Regions from separate parts of the Kitasatospora sp. NPDC048540 genome, predicted to be linked through region 4. Evidence: riboswitches for the same ligand, from Rfam matches in the RefSeq annotation. Region 4 holds a riboswitch; each other region holds the start of a gene.

Region 1 (4,681 bases), on a different contig from region 4:
CGCTTCAGCACCAGGTCGCGCTGCGGCTCCCGCTCCAGCTCCCGGCGCATCCGGCCCGCGGCCAGCCCGGCGGCGTCGTCCGCGGGCGAGTATGCGAACCCGCGCCCGGAGCGGATCCGCACCACTGTCCCCTTCTCGCACAGCCGGGTCAGGATGGTCGTCACCGTCGTCCTCGCCAGGCCCCGGCCGATTGCGCTGTTCACCTCCACCGGCGTCAACGGCCCGGAAGCCGACCACAGGACCGCCAGGACCTCGGCGACGAGCTCGCCGTGCGGGCGCCTCTCCCCGGCCTCGTCCACCGTCACACTCCCGTTCTCCACCCGCACCCGGCACCTCGGCCCGGTCTGCACCTCAAGGTCGCCTCATCATCCCACTGCCCGGGAGGGGCAGGTCGGGCGCTGCGGGGTTACGGCGGGATGCGGGGCCGCCCGACGGGCCCGCAGGCGCGATGCTGGAGCATTGTGTTAGCAGTTGCAAGTAACACGCAATAGTGTGGGGCCGGCACCACCGTCACCGTTGAAAGGAACTGTGTCCCGATGGGCGCGTACTCACTTCCCGATCTGCCGTACGACTACTCCGCGCTCGAGGCGGCGATGACCGCCGAGATCCTGGAGCTGCACCACTCCAAGCACCACGCGGCCTACGTCAAGGGCGCCAACGACACCCTTGAGCAGCTGGCCGAGGCCCGCGACAAGGAGCAGTTCGGCGGCCTGGTGGGCCTGCAGAAGACGCTGGCGTTCCACCTGTCGGGCCACGTGCTGCACTCGCTGTTCTGGGAGAACCTCTCCCCGGACGGCGGTGACCGTCCCGACGGTGAGCTGGGCACCGCGATCGAGGAGCACTTCGGCGGCTTCGAGGCGTTCAGGAAGCAGCTCACCACCGCCACCGTCGGCGTCCAGGGCTCGGGTTGGGGCATCCTGTCCTGGGAGCCGCTCGGCAAGCGCCTGATCGTCGAGCAGGTCTACGACCACCACGGCAACGTCGGCCAGGGCACCACCCCGCTGCTGGCCTTCGACGCCTGGGAGCACGCCTACTACCTGCAGTACCGGAACGTCCGCCCGGACTACGTCACCAAGCTCTGGGACGTCGTCAACTGGAACGACGTCGCCGCCCGGTTCGCCGCCGCCAAGAACGCCTGACGGACCGTCCGCCGGGGCGCCCGCTCGCACCGGGCGCCCCGGCCGGGGCGTCGCCTCGTACGGCGGAGCCGGCCGTCAGGACCGGAAGGCGGCCTCGGTCTGGGCGGTGTCCTCGGTGCCGCGGTAGTAGACGATCTTCCCGTCGCGGAAGGTGAAACGGTGGTGCAGGTCCATCGCCAGGACCCGGCCGCTGGCCCGGTGTTCGGCCCGCATCCGCACCACGCTCAGGACGTCGCTGTCGTTCGCGGCCAAGGACACCGGGATGAACTCCTGCACCGCCATGGTCGAACCGAACTGCTCGAAGAATTCGGCCACTTCGGCCTTCCCGTGCCGCACGCCGTACCAGGGGGCCGCGGTCGACGTGGTCTCCGAGGCCCAGTCGACGTCGTCGTCCAGTCTGGCCAGGATCCCCGGCAGGTCGCCGCTGCCGAAGGCCTCGTAGACCGATCTGATCGTCTCGATCATGCTCTGCTCGTTCACCGGACACCTCACCTCGGTCGGGGCCGCCGTCTCGTTCCATGCTAGGAGCGAGGACGTCCCCGCCGCCTTCCGGCGCCGGCCGTGCCGCACGGCGTCCCGCAGGGTGCTCGTCACGGGCCCTGCCCGGTGGTTCTGATCTGCGGCGACGACCGTAGAGTGGCCTGCGCAGCTGGTTCGCCCTGTCCGCCAGGCAGGCGCGTCGCAAGAGGGAACCCGGTGGGAATCCGGGACTGCCCCGCAGCGGTGAGCGGGAACGACCGCCGTCATACGCACTGGGCCCGTAGCGGGCCCGGGAAGCGACGGCCAGTAGGTGTCCGCCCTTCACAGGGCTGGGCGCGCCCGCGAGTCCGAAGACCTGCCGCTGCCCGTGGACCGCAGTGGTCCGCGGTCTCACCGGACCCCGAGGGCGGGTCGGCGGCAGGGAGGGACGGCGATCCCGTACCTCCTGCTCCTTCGCGCACCCGGGGCTCACGAACTCGCGAAGGAGAGTTCCGTGAAGCAGCCCTACCACCGGCGTGCCACCAGGGCCGCGACCGCCGTCGCGCCGACGGGCGGCGGGGTGATGGCGCCGTGACGATGCCCCCTGCCGTCTCCCGGACGCCGGCCGACTCGGCGGTCACCCTCGCGCACATCATGAGCGAGCACGACACCAACCTCTACGGGACGGTGCACGGCGGTGTGGTGATGAAGCTGATCGACGACGCCGCGGCCGCTGCCGCCGGCCGGCACGCCGGCGTGCCCGCGGTCACCGTCTCGGTGGAGGAGATGTCCTTCCTCGCGCCGGTCCGGGCCGGTGACCTCCTGACGGTCCGTGCCCGGGTCGACCACGCCGGCCGGACCTCCATGGACGTCTCGGTGGTGGTGACGGCCGAACGCTGGAACCTCACCGGGCCGGTGACCAGGGTGGCGACGGCTCAGCTGGTCTTCGTCGCCGTCGACGCGGACGGGCAGCCGCACCGGGTACCGGTCCTGCTGCCGGAGGGCGCCGCCGAACAGCGCCGCGAACGCCTGGCCCGCGAGCGCCGCACCCGGCGGATGAGGAACGCCGCCGACTGACCCCCGCCACCTGCCCGGGCCGCCAGATCCGCGCGGCGGCCCGGGCCCGGTCGCTGTATCCTGGCCCGCGCCCGGCCGGATGATCATGGAGGAAGCATGGCGAAGTTCAGAGTGACGGTCAGTCTCCCCCCGGACGCCGTGGAGGATCCGGTCTCCGCCATCGCCACCGCCATGCGTCCGTTCGACCAGAACATCGACCCGGCTACCAGGGAGGACGGGTACAACCCGCAGGGTGAATGGGACGGGTGGCAGATATCCAGCTACGACAACCTGGTCGTCCGGCCCGAGTACGCGGGGGATGCCCGGCTCGTCCACCGGCCGACCGGGCCAAGCGCGAGCACCTCGCCCAGCCCCTGGTCCAGGCGCTCGCCCAGTACGCGATCGGGGGCGGCGACCGGCACTACCCGAACAGCTACCTGACCCAGGACCCCGTTGCCCTCTTCGCCTGCGGCGAGCGCGATTTCGTCGAGCGTGCGGCGGCCACGGCCGTGCCCACCTACGCACTGCTGACCCTCGACGGACAGTGGGCCGACCCCTGGAACGTGCGCTCCCTCGGCACTCCCCGCCCCGAGGAGTCCGAGCCGGACGCGTACTGGCGGCTCGCCGACGCCTACCTGCGCGAGCTTCCCGAGGACGCGCTGACCGCCCAACTCCTCTGCCACTGCTGACCGGACGCCCCGGCGCGGAGCCGTCGCTACGGCTTCGGGACCGCCGGTGCGTCGCGGGCGGCCTCCGCGGCGGGGGTGCCGGTCCCGGTGGCTGGGCCGTGGGGCGGCGGGACGGCGCCGAGTTCGTCGAGCATCTCCCGGGTGAAGCCGAAGTAGTAGGTGGCCAGCAGGCCGGTGGTGTATCCGGTCGCCAGGCCCGCGGCGTAGACGGCCGCGCTCACCAGGAACCCGCGTGAGCCGGTCAGCAGGGGGAAGAGCGCCCAGCCGGAGGGCCCGATGGCGGTCGCGCCGACGGTGGCACCGAGCTGCCCCAGCAGCCCGACGACGGCCCCGCCGCAGGCTCCGCCGAGACAGGCCGTGACGAACGGGCGCCCGAGCGGGAGCGACACCCCGTAGATCAGCGGCTCGCCGACGCCGAGCAGGCCCGCCGGGAGCGCGGACCTGATGGTCGCCCTGACCGAGGTGTTGCCCCGCAGCCGCAGGAGGACGGCCACTGCGCAGCCGACCTGCCCGGCCCCGGCCATGGCGAGGATCGGCAGCAGCTCGGTGGAGCCGTGCTGCTGGATCAGCGTGGTGTGGATCGGGATCAGCGCCTGGTGCAGGCCGAACATCACCAGGGGGAGGAACAGACCCCCGAGCAGCAGCCCCGCCAGCGCACCACCGTGGGCCAGCAGCCAGGTGGCGAGATCGCCGATCGCCGAGGAGACCTCGCCCGCCACGAACATCAGGCCGAACAGCGTCACTAGGCCGGTGACCAGCACGGTGACCGTCGGGGTGAGCAGGACGTCGAGGCCGTCGGGCATCACCCGCCGGGTCCACCGTTCGACCTGCACCGCCAGCAGGGCGGCGGCGAGCGCCCCGATCACCCCGCCCCGGCCCGGTACGAGCTGGTGGCCGAGCACCTCCACCTTGGAGACCCCCGCGTACACGATCACACTGGCCACGGCACCGCCCAGCACGGGTGTGCCGCCGAACTCCTTCGCGGTGTTGTAGCCGACGAAGACCGTGAGCAGGGACATGAACCCCGCGGAGATCGCGGTGAGGGCAGGCACCAGCGCGGGGGCCCACCCGAGGTTGACGAGCGCGCCGTTGACGGCGGCCACGATGCCGCAACCGATCAGCGCGGGGATCAGCGGGACGAAGACGTTCGCGATCCGGCCGAGCACCAGCCTGACCGGCGTCGCCCGCCCGGCACCGGCCCGCGCCCTGATCGCCGCGCCCCGCCGGGCCAGCTCCCCGGCACCGACAGGGGGCTCGGCACCGGGGTTCCCGTGGTCCTGCCGCCCGCCGGACAGGGCCCCGTCGGGCGGGGCTCCGTCGAGCAGGGCCCGGAGCTCG
Region 2 (4,681 bases), on a different contig from region 4:
GACCACCCAGGTCCCGCGGACCGCGGGGACGTACCAGGCGGGCAGCTCGCCGATCTCGGCGTTCACGGAGGAGTCGACGTACTCGATGCCCAGCGCGGTGAGCGGGTCACCGACGTAGACCCGGGGCGTCAGCCGCACCTCGGTGCCGGCGGTGAGGGTGCCGCCGTCGGCCCGCTCCAGGCGCCGGGTGACGGTCTGCACATCGGTGCGCAGCACGTCGCCGACCACGGCGTGACCGCCGTCCCCCCACTCCAGGGCGTACCGGCCGGGCCGGACCGAGGCGGTGGTGCGGGTCAGCGTGACCTGGCCGGGGCCGAGCGCGTGCACCCGCAGCGAGGTGCCCCCGCCGCCGTCGGCGGGCTTCAGCACCCGGTCGGAGACCTTGCGGCCGAGCAGCAGGACCGCGGTCCCGGTCCCGACGACGGCGGCTGCCACGACGGCGGCGGTTTGCCAGCGCATTGTGCTCCCCGGTGTGCTGATCGCGGACCGAAATCGATGCGCTCCCAGTCCACCGTCCGGCCCCGGCCCGGGCCACCGGGCGGGGCCGTTCGAGGGGCTGCGGGCCGGGCCGCCGGGGCGGCGCCCGTCAGATCGGGAGTTCGGTGCGGTGCCGGGACAGCAGTTCCCAGAACCGCGGCGTCGGCAGCTGCCGCGGCTGCTCCTCGGCGGCCGGGGCGGCCGCACCCCAGTGCATCGGCACCTGGTACTCGCCCTGCAGCTCGGCCAGTACCAGCGCCAGCACCTCCTGGTCCACCGGCACCAGGCGGGCCACCGGCTTCAGCTGGCCCTGCCACCGGCCCTGCACCACCTGCCGCAGCCGCTGGTCGAGGTCGTCCTGGTGACCGGTGATCCACACCAGGGTGCGCAGCCCGAGTCCGAGCACCCGGGCCAGCGCCCTGGTCTGCTCCGCGTCACCTGCCCAGCGGCCGGTCAGCTCCGCCTTCGCATAGCTCTGCGGGGTGACCCCGATCTGCCGGGCCGCCTGCTCCTGGCCGAGCTCGCGGGCCACCCGGAAGTCCCGCAGGCTCGCCGGGCGGGCGCCCATCAGCTGCGCCGGCGGACACCACAGGGCACGCGCCAACGCGATGAACTCCTCCTCGGAGGGCCGGACGGCACCGCTCTCCCACCCGATCACATGGGCCGGCAGCAGCCGTACCCCGTGGGCGGCCATGCCCTCGGCCACCTGGTCCGGCGTCAGACCGAGACCGGCGCGGTGGGCCCGGGCGGCCGCCGGGGAGAACGGCACCGGGGTGGGGGCGGGCTGTCTTCGTCGCATGGGACCGAAGCTAGGGCCGGGGCCGCCGCCCCCTGTAGCCGCTGAACGCACGAACCCCCGTTGGACAGATCCACAGTGGACTGGTCGAACCGACAACCGTCCGCCCCGCAGGCGCCCGGCTACTCGGAGGTAGAGACGGCTGACGCCGCGGGTGCCCGCTCCGTAGGAGAGGTGCGCGGGAGCGCGGGCCGGCGGCCGCCTCCGGTCGCGGCCGGGGCCAGGGTCACAGCCCGGGCCGCGGGCCCGGTGAGCTGGGGTGATGACGTGTGATCAAGCCCTCCGGCGGTCTTGTTGACTCCCGGACGAAGCGCGTGATGGGATCCTTGCGCCATACGGAGGCAAGCAGAGGAAGCCGGTGCGAGTCCGGCGCGGTCCCGCCACTGTCACCGGTCGGCGCCCCCGCAGCGGCGGGCGGTCGCCAGGCCGGGAGCCAGGAGACTCTCACCACCGTTCGTCGATCCAGGGCGCGGACCCTGAGTGAGGACACCTAGCCATGCAGGCTGCCCAGGACCGAGCCACGCCCGCCACGCCGTGCGCCGACTGACCCCCGCCCTGCCCTGGCTGCTGGGCGCCGTCGCCGGCTACCTGGCCGACGCCCGGTACGGCGACCCCCGGCGCGGGCACCCGGTCGCCCTGTTCGGCTCGGCCGCCGGCCGGCTGGAACGGGCCGTCTGGCGCGACCACCGGGCCGTCGGCGCCGCCTACACCGCCACCTGCGTGGGCACCGTCGCAGCCGGCGCGGTCCTCACCGAACGCACGCTGGGGCGTTCGGCCGCCGGCCGCACCGCGCTGGCCGCCGCCGCCACCTGGACCGTCCTCGGCGGCACCTCCCTCACCCGCGAGGCCCGCACCATCGCCGCCTCCCTCCGGGCAGGCGACCTGACGGCGGCCCGGGAACGGCTGCCGCACCTGTGCGGCCGCGACCCGAGCGCCCTGGACGAGCAGCAACTCGCCCGCGCGGTCGTCGAGTCGGTGGCCGAGAACACCGCCGACGCGGTGGTCAACGCACTCACCTGGGGCGCCCTCGCCGGGACGCCCGGACTGCTCGCCTTCCGGGCCGTCAACACCCTCGACGCCATGGTCGGGCACCGCTCGGCCCGCCACCGGCGCTTCGGCTGGGCCTCCGCCCGGCTGGACGACGTGGCCGGCTGGCCCGGCGCCCGGCTGACCGCGCTGCTGACCGTCGCCGCGGCGCCGCACCCGCGGACCGCCTGGCAGGTCTGGCGACGGGACGGCTCCGCCCACCCCAGCCCCAACGCGGGCCAGGCCGAGTCGGCGTTCGCGGGCGCCCTCGGCGTACGGCTCGGGGGCACGCTGCATTACGGGACGCGGGTCGAGCACCGGCCGGTGCTCGGCGCGGAGCTCCGCCCGGTGGCGGCCGACGACATCGAACGGGCCTGCCTCCTCTCCCGCCGCGTCGGCACCCTGGCCCTGGCCACCACCGTCCTCGCCCGCACCGCCTGGACCCTGACCCGCCGCCACCCCCGGGGCACCCGATGAACCGATCACGCTGGGCACCCCCCAGGGGCTCTACCCCACAGAGCTGGGCACCCCCCAGGGGCGCTACCCCACAGAGCTGGGCACCCCCCAGGGGCGCGGGGAACTGCGCGAAGTCGGAAGGCGCCGCGCCGCACCTCCCGCAGCGCGCAGTTCCCCGCGCCCCTGAAAGGACGCACCCCCGAGGCACGAAGACCGACGTGACCGCGCCGCACCTCCCGCAGCGCGCAGTTCCCCGCGCCCCTGAAAAGACGCACCCCCGAGACACGCCCGGAGGGCCGGCCGGGGGCCCGATGACGACTGAGGAATGGTGTGGGCGTGGCTAAGGCGCTGCTGGTGGCCGGTACGACGTCGGATGCCGGGAAGAGTGTGGTGACGGCGGGGATCTGCCGGTGGCTGGCCCGGCAGGGGGTGCGGGTGGCTCCGTTCAAGGCGCAGAACATGTCGCTGAACTCGTTCGTGACCGCCGACGGCGCCGAGATCGGCCGGGCACAGGCGATGCAGGCGGCCGCCGCCCGGGTGGACCCGGAGGCGGCGATGAACCCGGTGCTGCTCAAGCCCGGGGCCAACGGCCGCAGCCAGGTCGTCCTGCTCGGCCGGGCCGTCGCCGAGGTCGGCGCCCTGGACTACCGCGACCGCAAGCCCGTCCTGCTGGAACGGGCACTGGCGTGCCTGGCGGATCTGCGCAGCCGGTACGAGGTGGTGGTGTGCGAGGGCGCCGGGTCGCCCGCCGAGATCAATCTGCGCGACCGGGACATCGCCAACATGGGGCTGGCCACCGCCGCCGGCCTGCCGACCGTGGTGGTCGGGGACATCGACCGCGGCGGGGTGTTCGCCGCGATGTACGGGACGCTGGCGCTGCTGTCGGCCGAGGACCAGCGGCACGTGGCGGGCTGGTTCGTCAACAAGTTCCGCGGTGACGCGCGGCTGCTGGAGCCCGGGCTGGCGATGCTGCGCGAGCTGACCGGCCGTCCGGTGCTGGGCACGCTGCCGATGCTGTCCGGGCTGTGGCTGGACGCCGAGGACTCGCTGGACCTGACCACCGTGGTGGCGCAGGGCGCGGCGGTCGGGCCGGTCGGGGCGGACGTGCTGCGGGTCGCCGTGCTGCGTTTCCCGCGGCTGTCGAACTTCACCGACCTCGACGCGCTGGCCCAGGAACCGGGGGTGCTGGTGCGCTGGGCGACCCGCCCGGAGGAGCTGGCCGACGCCGATCTGGTGGTGCTGCCCGGTACCCGGTCGACCGTCGCCGACCTGGCGTGGCTGCGCGAGCGCGGGCTGGAGGCCCCGGTCCGGGCCCGGGTCGCGGCCGGGCTGCCGGTGCTCGGGGTGTGCGGCGGGTTCCAGATGCTGACCCGGGAGATCACCGACGAGGTGGAGTCCGGGGCCGGTACGGTCGCCGCGCTCGGGCTGCTGCCCGCCCGGGTGGTGTTCGGCGCGGAGAAGGTGCTGGCCCGGCCGGTCGGCGTGGCGTTCGGGGAGCCGGTCGAGGGGTACGAGATCCACCACGGGGTGGCCGAGGTGGAGGGCGGCGAGGCGTTCGTCACCGACGGGCACGAACGGGCGCTGGACGGCTGCCGGGTGGGCCCGGTCTGGGGCACCACCTGGCACGGGGTGCTGGAGAACGACGGGTTCCGGCGGGCGCTGCTGCGCGAGGTGGCGGCGCTGGCGGGGCGGGCGTTCGTTCCCGCGCCGGACACGTCGTTCGCCGCCGCCCGCGAGGAACGGCTGGACCGGCTGGGGGATCTGATCGAGGAGCATGCCGACACCGACGCGCTGTGGAAGCTGATCGAGAACGGGGTACCCGCCGAGGGCGCACTGCCCTTCGTACCGCCCGGTGCGCCGTGAACCGCGACACCGTGAACCGCGACACCGTGAACCACGGCACCGTGACAAGTCTGGAGAGTGGCA
Region 3 (4,681 bases), on a different contig from region 4:
GCGGCGGCGCTCACCGAGGTCACGCCGGGCACCACCTCGGTCGGGTAGCGGTCGGCGAGGCGCTTGTGCATGTGCTGGTACGAGCCGTAGAACAGCGGATCGCCCTCGGCGAGCACCACCACGTCGCGGCCGGCGTCCAGGTGGGCGGCCAGCCGGGCGGCGGCCTGCTCGTAGAACTCGTCCAGCGCACCGCGGTAGCCGCCGGGGTGGTCGGTGCTCTCCACGGTCAGCGGGTAGACCAGCTTCTCCTCGATCTGCCCGGCCGTCAGGTAGGGCTCGGCGATCGAGCGGGCGATCGAGCGGCCGTGCCGGGCGCTGTGGTACGCCACCACGTCGGCCTTCCCGATCAGCGCGGCGGCCTTGACGGTGACCAGCTCCGGGTCGCCGGGGCCGAGCCCGACACCGTACAGGCGGCCTGTCTGACGCTCCGTCATTCCACTTCGCTCGCAATCGCGTTGATGGCGGCGGCGGCCATCGCGCTGCCGCCGCGACGGCCGCGCACCACCAGGTGCTCCAGGCCCACCGGGTGCTCGGCCAGGGCCTGCTTGGACTCGGCGGCGCCGATGAAACCGACCGGGACACCGATCACCGCGGCCGGCCGCGGGGCACCGGCGGCCACCATCTCCAGCAGCCGGAACAGCGACGTCGGCGCGTTGCCGACGGCGACCACCGCGCCCTCCAGGTGCGGCAGCCACAGCTCCATCGCGGCGGCGCTGCGGGTGTTGCCCAGCTTCGCGGCCAGCTCCGGCACCGCGGGGTCGGCCAGTGTGCAGATCACCTCGTTGCCGGCCGGCAGCCGCTTGCGGGTGACCCCGCTGGCCACCATGTTCACGTCGCACAGGATCGGCGCCCCGGCGCGCAGCGCCTCGCGGGCGCGGGCCACCACGCCCGGCGAGTACGCCAGGTCCTCGACCAGGTCGGTCATGCCGCAGGCGTGGATCATCCGCACCGCGACCTGGGCCACGTCGGCGGGCAGGCCGGCCAGGTCGGCCTCGGCCCGGATGGTGGCAAAGGACTGCCGGTAGATCTCGGCGCCGTCCTTCTCGTACTCGATCACGTCATCCTCCGGGCCTCGGCGACCGCCTCGGCCATCTCTTGCGTCGTCACTTCCACCGAGGCCTCGCCCCGGGTCACCCGGTAGCCCTGCCCCGTGGCGAGCACGTCCACCCAGGTTCCGCCCGGGTGTCCGCAGCGCCGCCCGCAGCCGGACCAGTGCACCGGCACCCCCGGCTGCTCCGCCGCGTCCAGGGCCGCCGCCGCGTCGGCGCGCACGTCGGCCAGCGACTTCGCGCAGCCGGGCGTTCCGGTGCACGCGCTGGCCCGCTCCCAGGGCGAGCCCGGTTCGGTGCGCAGTCCGGCCGCGGCCAGCCGGGGCAGCCAGCCGGCCGCCGCCCCGGGCAGCACCACGCCGCGCCAGGGCGTCACCCGCAGGCCGTCCGCGGCCGCCTCGGCCAGCAGCCGCCACTGCCCGGCGTCGGCCCGGCCGAACCGCAGGCCGACCGACAGACCGCCGGGCAGCACGCCGGCCGGCGGGTGCGGCCCGGCCGGCGCGGGCAGCTCCAGCGGGCCGGGGTCGAGCAGACCGGGTACCTCGCGCAGGTGCCAGGCGGTACGGCCGGCGGCCTCCAGCGCGGCCAGGAAGTCGCGGGCGGCGCCGAGGGCCGCGTCCACCGCGCCGCCGGCGGGTACCGGCCGGGCGGTGGCGGCCCGGCCCAGGCGCAGCAGGGCCGCGCCGCCGGGCCTTGCGATCAATGTCACATCGGCGTCCAGGGCGGCCACGTCGCCGCGTCCGTCGTCCAGCGCGAACAGGAACTTGCCGCTCAGCGCGGCCGCCCAGTCGCTCGCGCACAGCCGGCGGTCGAGCTCGCGCACCCAGGCCTGGACGTCGGCGTGGCCGCGGCCGTCGAGGCCGGCCAGCGGGGAGGCGACGATGTTGCGGACCCGCTCGTGCGTGTCGGAGGGCAGCAGGCCGGCCGCGCGCAGCCGCCCGCCCAGCTCGGCGCCGGCGTCCGAACCGAGGCCGCGCAGTTGGACGTTGCCGCGCGAGGTGGTCTCCAGCTGCCCGTCACCGAGCTGCTCGGCGGCCTCGGCCAGGACCAGTGCCTGAGCGGCCGTCAGCAGTCCGCCGGGTACCCGGACCCGGGCGAGCGCGCCGTCGTCGGCCCGGTGCAGGCGCAGCGCGCCGGGGCAGGCGTCGGCCCGGCCCCGGTCGGGCAGGGCGGGGCCCGGCGCGGAGGCGTCGGGTGTGGGTGGCATGGCGGCGAGCATACAGATGGTCCGATCGGATGCCCCGGTCTCGTAGATCACAGCCGCGGACCAGCTCCGCAGCCGGTCGGCACCCCGTACGATGCTGCCCGGGTGGCCCGCGGGCCACCCGTGCCAGCGACGGCGCAAGGGGAGGAAACCGGTGCAAACCCGGTGCGGTCCCGCCACTGTGACCACGGTTCACCGCCGTGGGAGCCAGGAACTCCTGCCGTCCCTCAGACCAGCCCTCCGGCGCGTGGCCGGGGGGAACCGCCACGGGGCGCGGACCCCGAGGAAGGCTTGACCTGTGCGCTGCCGCATGTCCTGCGCCGCCCGCCCGTTCGCCGACGAGGCCGGGAGGCCCCTCGCATGATCCTGCTGCTGTCGACCTCCGACACCGACCTGCTCAGCGCCCGCGCCTCGAACGGCCCGGTGCCGTACCGCCTGGGCAACCCGGCCCGGCTGGCCGTCGAGGACCTGCCCGCGCTGACCGAGGGCACCGACCTGGTGATCGTCCGGCTGCTCGGCGGCCGCCGGGCCTGGCAGGAGGGCCTGGACGCGCTGCTGGCCGGCCCCCGCCCGGTCGTGGTGCTGACCGGCGAGCAGGCCCCGGACGCCCAGCTGATGGAGCTGTCCACCGTCCCGGCCGGGCTCGCCGCCGAGGCGCACGCCTACCTCGCGCACGGCGGCCCGGCCAACCTGGCCGAACTGGGCGCCTTCCTGTCCGACACCGTGCTGCTGACCGGCCACGGCTTCGCGCCGCCCGTGTCCGCGCCGGAGTGGGGCCCGCTGGAGCGCACCGCCCGCACCACGGAGGGCCCGGTGATCGCGGTGCTGTACTACCGCGCCCACCACATGAGCGGCAACACCGGCTTCGTCGAGACGCTCTGCCGGGCGATCGAGGACCGGGGGGCGCGGGCGCTGCCGCTGTACTGCTCCTCGCTGCGCGGCGCCGAGCCGGAGCTGCTGGCGCGCCTGGGCACCGCCGACGCGATCGTCACCACCGTGCTGGCGGCCGGCGGCACCCGCCCGGCCGACGCGCAGGCCGGCGGCGACGAGGAGGCCTGGGACGCGGGCGCGCTGGCCGCGCTGGACCGCCCGATCCTGCAGGCGCTCTGCCTGACCTGGTCGCGGGCGGCCTGGGAGGCCAGCGACGACGGCCTGTCCCCGCTGGACACCGCCACCCAGATCGCCGTCCCGGAGTTCGACGGCCGTCTGATCACCGTGCCGTTCTCGTTCAAGGAGCTGGACGAGGACGGGCTGACCGTCTACGCGGCCGACCCCGAGCGGGCCGCCCGGGTGGCGGGGATCGCGGTCCGGCACGCCCGGCTGCGGCACATCCCGGCCGCCGAGCGGCGGCTCGCGCTGGTGCTCTCGGCGTACCCGACCAAGCACGCCCGGGTCGGCAACGCGGTCGGCCTGGACACCCCGGCCTCCGCGATGCGGCTGCTGGAGCGGCTCCGTGCGGAGGGCATGGACCTGGGCACCGGTCTGCCCGGTCTGGACGACGACGCGTCCGAGGACCGCCCCAACCCGCCCCGAGCGGGCGACCAGGCGAGCGGGCGAGGACACGAGGGTGACGCGCTGATCCATGCGCTGATCGCGGCGGGCGGGTACGACCAGGACTGGCTGACCGAGGACCAGCTGGCCCGCAACCCGGTCCGGATCCCGGCCGCGGACTACCGCCGCTGGTACGCCACCCTCCCGGAGGGCCTGCGCGGCCGGGTCGAGGAGCACTGGGGCCCGCCGCCCGGCGAGCTGTACGTGGACCGCTCGCAGAACCCGGACGGCGACATCGTGCTGGCCGCGATCCGCTCGGGGAACCTGCTGGTGCTGATCCAGCCGCCGCGCGGTTTCGGCGCCAACCCGGTGGCGATCTACCACGACCCGGACCTGCCGCCCAGCCACCACTACCTGGCCGCCTACCGCTGGATCGCGGCCGAGCGGTCGGACGGCGGCTTCGGCGCCGACGCCGTGATCCACCTCGGCAAGCACGGGAACCTCGAGTGGCTGCCCGGCAAGACGGCCGCGCTGTCCGCCGACTGCGGCCCGGACGCGGTGATCGGCGACCTGCCGCTGATCTACCCGTTCCTGGTCAACGACCCGGGCGAGGGCACCCAGGCCAAGCGCCGCGCCCACGCCACCCTGGTCGACCACCTGGTGCCGCCGATGGCCCGCGCCGACTCGTACGGGGACATCGCCCGGCTGGAGCAGCTGCTGGACGAGCACTCCAACATCGCGGCGATGGACCCGGCCAAGCTGCCGGCGGTCCGGGCCCAGATCTGGACCCTGATCCAGGCCGCCCGCCTCGACCACGACCTGGGCCTGGACGAGCGGCCCGAGGACGACGGCTTCGACGACTTCCTGCTGCACGTCGACGGCTGGCTGTGCGAGGTCAAGGACGCCCAGATCCGGGACGGGCTGCACGTGCTGGGCC
Region 4 (4,681 bases):
AGGCCCACCTGCTGGTCGACGGCCGCCCGGCGATCGGCGCCCTGGTCGACTTCGGCCTGTACCTGTTCCACTGCGGGCAGCGGCAGATCGACCGCGGCCACGGCCCGTACTTCTACCTCCCCAAGCTGGAGAACCACCTCGAAGCCCGGCTGTGGAACGACGTCTTCACCTTCGCCCAGGCCGAACTCGGCCTCCCGCACGGCACCATCCGCGCCACCGTGCTGATCGAGACCATCACCGCCGCGTTCGAGATGGACGAGATCCTCTACGAGCTGCGCGAGCACGCCGCCGGGATGAACGCCGGCCGCTGGGACTACCTGTTCAGCCTGATCAAGAACTTCGCCGGCCGGGGCCCCCGCTTCGTGCTGCCCGACCGCTCCTCGCTGACGATGACGCAGCCGTTCCTGCGGGCCTACACCGACCTGCTGGTGCGCACCTGCCACCGGCGCGGCGCGCACGCCATCGGCGGGATGGCCGCCGCCATCCCCAGCCGCGACCCGGACGCCAACGAGGCCGCCCTCGCCAAGGTCCGCCTCGACAAGGAGCGTGAGGCCGGGGACGGATTCGACGGCTCCTGGGTCGCCCACCCCGGTCTCGTCGCCACCTGCCGCACCGCCTTCGACGCCGTCCTCGGCGACCGGCCGAACCAGCTCGACCAGACCCGCGAGGACGTCGAGGTGACCGCGGCCGACCTGCTCGCCGTGCACCGGCTCACCGTCGGCCTGCCGAGCGAGCAGGGCCTGCGCTCCAACGTCGCCGTCGCCCTGCGCTACCTGACCGCCTGGCTCGGCGGCTCCGGCGCGGTCGCCGTCTTCGGCCTGATGGAGGACGTCGCCACCGCCGAGATCTCCCGCTGCCAGATCTGGCAGTGGCAGCACCACTGCACCCGCCTGACCGGCGGCTCGCTGGTCACCCCGGACCTGGTGCGCCGTCTGGTCGACCGGGAGCGGTCCGCCCTGCTCGCCGAGGGCGCCGACCCGGCCCTGGTGGACGACGCGGTGCGGATCCTGGAGGAGACCGCGCTCGGCGCGGACCTGCCGGCCTTCCTCACCACCGAGGCGTACGCCCGCCACCTGGTGCGCACCGCCGCCCCGGCCCTCTGACGCCCACCGTCCCCGAGCCGCAGCGACCCGCCCCGCTGCGACCCGCACCGACCCGCCCCGACCCGAAGAGGCAACCGCATGAACGACCTTCGCCGTGTCGCCGTCGTCGGCGCCGGACAGATGGGCTCCGGCATCGCCGAGGTCTTCGCCCGCGCCGGCCTGGACACCATCGTCTGCGAGAAGGATCCGGCCGCCCTGCGCGCCGCCCGCGCCCGGATCGACCGCTCCCTGCACCACGCGGCCGACCGCGGCCGGATCAGCGATCAGCAGCGCACCGCGGCCTGGGGCCACCTGATCTTCGCCGACGACCTGGAGGCACTCGCCGACCGCCAACTCGTCGTCGAGGCCGTCGTCGAGGACGAGAGCGTCAAGACCGAGATCCTCACCGCCCTCGACAAGGTCCTGGCCGACGAGCAGGCCGTCCTCGCCACCAACACCTCCGCCATCCCGGTCACCCGGCTCGGCATCGCCACCGGCCGCCCCTCGCACGTGCTGGGCCTGCACTTCTTCAACCCGGCCCCGGTGATGCCGCTGGTCGAACTGGTCGCCTCGCTGCACACCGACCCGACCGTCCTGCACCGGGTGGGGGCGTTCGTCGAGGAGGTGCTCGGCAAGCACGTCATCCGCTCGCGCGACCGGGCCGGCTTCGTCGTCAACGCCCTGCTGGTCCCGTACCTGCTGGCCGCGATCCGGATGGCCGAGGCCGGCCACGCCACCGCCGCCGACATCGACGCCGGCATGGTCCACGGCTGCGCCCACCCCATGGGCCCGCTCCAACTCGCCGACCTGATCGGCCTGGACACCGTGCAGGCCATCGCCGAGTCGATGTACGAGGAGTACAAGGAGCCGCTGTACGCCCCGCCGCCGCTGCTCGCCCGAATGGTCGAGGCCGGGCTGCTCGGCCGCAAGAGCGGAAGGGGGTTCCACCGCCACCGGCCGGTGTGACCGTACGTGACCCGCCGGTGCCCGGCCTCTGTCGCGGAGGGCCGGGCACCGGCGGAGCACGGCGGTTCCGCCGGGTCCGGCTCGGTCGTCGGCGACCGATCCGGACCCGGCGAGATGTGACGCACGCGCCATTGACCGGGCCTTTCGCCCGTCGCCATGATGGGCCGTCATGTTGTGACTCCGCCGCTGGGGGAAGTCCGGTCCGAATCCGGCGCTGACCCGCAACGGTAGGCCGCCGACGGCTGTCGGCGGCGAGCCCGAGTACCCGGCGGCGGAGGTGTGTTCCCTCCTCCCGTCGTGGTCTGCGGGCCGGAGCTCCGAGGGCTGCCCGGACTCGTTCCGGCCCCCTGCGGCCGCCCCTGCGCCCAGGCCCGGAAAGGCCTTCCATGCCAGCGCTCCGCCGTTCCCTCGGCCTGCTCGCGGTACCCGCCCTCGCCGTCGCCACCGTCCTTCCGGCGGCCGCCGCCGCCCAGGCCTCCCCCGCCGCCGCCCCCGCATCCGCATCGGCCTCCGCGTCCACGACCGCCACCGTCCGCCCGGACGCCGCCGCGGCCGGCTGGCTCGCCCGCCAACTGGTCGACGGCGACCACTTCGAGGCCGTGTTCGACGGCGTCCACTATCCCGACCAGGGCCTGACCGTCGACGCCGTGCTGGCCTTCGCGGCCTCCCACAGCTCCGACCAGGCCGCGGCCCGCGCCACCGCTTGGCTCGCCAAGCCCGAGATCATCACCGGCTACCTCGGCGACGGCACCACCGAGGCCTACGCCGGCGCCACCGCCAAGCTGCTGCTGGCCGCCGAGGTCCGCGGCGAGAACCCGGCCGCCTTCGGTGGCGTCGACCTCCCCGCCCGGCTCCGCTCGCTCCAGACCCCGAGCGGCCGCTTCTCCGACCGCTCCCAGTGGGGCGACTACAGCAACGCCTTCGGCCAGTCCCTCGCCCTGATAGCGCTCCAGCGCACCCACGCGGGCGCCCCGGCCGCCGCCGTCGACTTCCTCGCCGCCGCCCAGTGCGCGGACGGCGGCTTCCCGATCTCCTTCGGCCAGCCCACCTGCACCGCCGACCCGGACGCCACCGCACTCGCCGTCCAGGCCCTCACCGCCACCGGCCGCCCCGCCAAGGCCGCCGCAGGTCTCGGCTGGCTGACGGCCCACCAGAACGCCGACGGCGGGTTCGCCGCCGCGGGCGCCACCGCCTCCAACGCCAACAGCACCGGCCTGGCGACCGAGACCCTGCTCTCCTCCGGCCGCCTCGGCGCCGGCCTCAAGGGCTGGAGCAGCCTGGTCAAGCTCCAGCAGGGCTGCGCCGCCGACCCGGCCGTCCGCGGCGCGGTCGCCTACGACGCCACCGGCTTCAACACCGGCAACGGCGTCCGCGCCACCGCGCAGGCCGTCCTCGGCCTCGCCGGTACCCCGCTGGCGGCCCTCTCCGCCCACGGCGCCCGCCCCGCCGCGCCGGTCCTCGCCTGCCCGGCGACCACCCGCTGAACGCCCTGACCCCGCAAGGAGCTTCCGCATGAGCGACACCCTCACCCCGGCCCGCCCCGCCCGCCGCACCGCCCGCCGCACCCTCGGCTCGACCGCCGCCGCGGCGGCGCTGACCGCCGGTCTGCTCGGCGTCTCCGCCGCCCAGGCCCCGCAGGCGCAGGCCGCGGCCTGCACCGGCACCACCGGCGTCACCGTGGTGGTCGACTTCACCGCCGTGGGCGGCGGCATCCAGACCGGCTGCGCCCCGGGCGACCCGGCCACCGGCCTGGCCGCACTCACCGGCGCCGGGTTCTCCTGGGCCTTCCACCCGCGCTTCCCCGGCTTCGTCTGCAAGATCAACTCACTGCCGGCCACCTGCACCAACCCCACCGGCAGCGCCTACTGGTCGTACTGGCACGCGCAGCACGGCGGCGCCTGGTCGTACAGCAGCCTCGGCGCGGGCAGCTACAACCCCGCCCCCGGCGACGTCGAAGGCTGGGCCTTCGGCGCGGGCACCCAGCCGGGCATCACCGCCCCCTGACACCCCGCACGACCGCCGGTGCCCCGTTCCCCGCGCAATGCTCGGGGCATCGGCGGGAGGGCGCGGTCACCCGACCGCACCGGGAGCGAACTCCAGCTGCCCACCGGGCTCCCGGGCCGAGCGGATCTTCCGGCCGTACGGGACGGCCGGGTCCGGATCCTCGACGGACCGGCCTGCTTCAACCGCCCCGGCCCCGGGTCGTCCGCGGCGCCGGGGTCCTGGCCCACGTCCTGCACGCCGTCCGGGCGGGTGAACCGGTCACCGGGCAGGAAGCCCGGCGGGTGCCGGCGGACCGGCGCAGACGCGACCTTCTGACGGGCCGGTCGGTCGAGCGGACGCGCCCGCCCGACCCGCCGTCAGCGGGGCGCTGCGGGGCCGGACCGGGACCGCGGGTGTGACTTCGGCCACATCCATTCCGCCCGCATTTGGCCGACTGACCATCAGAACACCGAAACCCCCAGGTCAGAGGCGCAATGAACGGCCTCGGGCGACCCTGGGCGCGAACAAACGATCTGGCTACGCACAGGGAATTGAGCCTAACCTGCCCGCCATGTCCCAGAACACGAACACCCCCGGTCTCCCCGGGCAGCCGGCCGCTCCGGCCGGCGACTCCGCCAAGGTGCAGCGCC

Evidence for each region. A riboswitch is a leader RNA that binds a small molecule or an ion and turns the genes downstream of it on or off. The one in region 4 is predicted to bind cobalamin.
Region 1: another riboswitch for cobalamin. It lies ahead of AB0D08_RS15815 (acyl-CoA thioesterase); the one in region 4 lies ahead of AB0D08_RS17865 (peptidase).
Region 2: another riboswitch for cobalamin. It lies ahead of AB0D08_RS35025 (cobalamin biosynthesis protein); the one in region 4 lies ahead of AB0D08_RS17865 (peptidase).
Region 3: another riboswitch for cobalamin. It lies ahead of cobN (cobaltochelatase subunit CobN); the one in region 4 lies ahead of AB0D08_RS17865 (peptidase).

The regions. Positions count from the first base shown of each region.
Region 1 is NZ_JBEZIR010000033.1:27,895-32,575, reverse strand. Features, by position in the region: gene AB0D08_RS15830 (BlaI/MecI/CopY family transcriptional regulator) at 1-320, opposite strand, end outside; gene AB0D08_RS15825 (superoxide dismutase) at 537-1,139, shown strand; gene AB0D08_RS15820 (nuclear transport factor 2 family protein) at 1,215-1,619, opposite strand; cobalamin riboswitch at 1,823-1,976, shown strand; gene AB0D08_RS15815 (acyl-CoA thioesterase) at 2,196-2,675, shown strand; gene AB0D08_RS15810 (hypothetical protein) at 2,921-3,343, shown strand; gene AB0D08_RS15805 (PTS transporter subunit EIIC) at 3,370-4,681, opposite strand, start outside.
Region 2 is NZ_JBEZIR010000143.1:4,448-9,128, forward strand. Features, by position in the region: gene AB0D08_RS35015 (alpha/beta hydrolase) at 1-459, opposite strand, end outside; gene AB0D08_RS35020 (helix-turn-helix transcriptional regulator) at 587-1,276, opposite strand; cobalamin riboswitch at 1,575-1,737, shown strand; gene AB0D08_RS35025 (cobalamin biosynthesis protein) at 1,829-2,776, shown strand; gene AB0D08_RS35030 (cobyric acid synthase) at 3,092-4,618, shown strand.
Region 3 is NZ_JBEZIR010000004.1:93,867-98,547, reverse strand. Features, by position in the region: gene AB0D08_RS03820 (precorrin-2 C(20)-methyltransferase) at 1-434, opposite strand, end outside; gene AB0D08_RS03815 (precorrin-8X methylmutase) at 431-1,057, opposite strand; gene AB0D08_RS03810 (hypothetical protein) at 1,054-2,256, opposite strand; cobalamin riboswitch at 2,370-2,493, shown strand; gene cobN (cobaltochelatase subunit CobN) at 2,614-4,681, shown strand, end outside.
Region 4 is NZ_JBEZIR010000040.1:20,585-25,265, reverse strand. Features, by position in the region: gene aceB (malate synthase A) at 1-1,103, shown strand, start outside; gene AB0D08_RS17870 (3-hydroxybutyryl-CoA dehydrogenase) at 1,182-2,048, shown strand; cobalamin riboswitch at 2,216-2,336, shown strand; gene AB0D08_RS17865 (peptidase) at 2,435-3,532, shown strand; gene AB0D08_RS17860 (flagellar hook-length control protein FliK) at 3,561-4,052, shown strand; gene AB0D08_RS17855 (phospholipid scramblase-related protein) at 4,603-4,681, shown strand, end outside.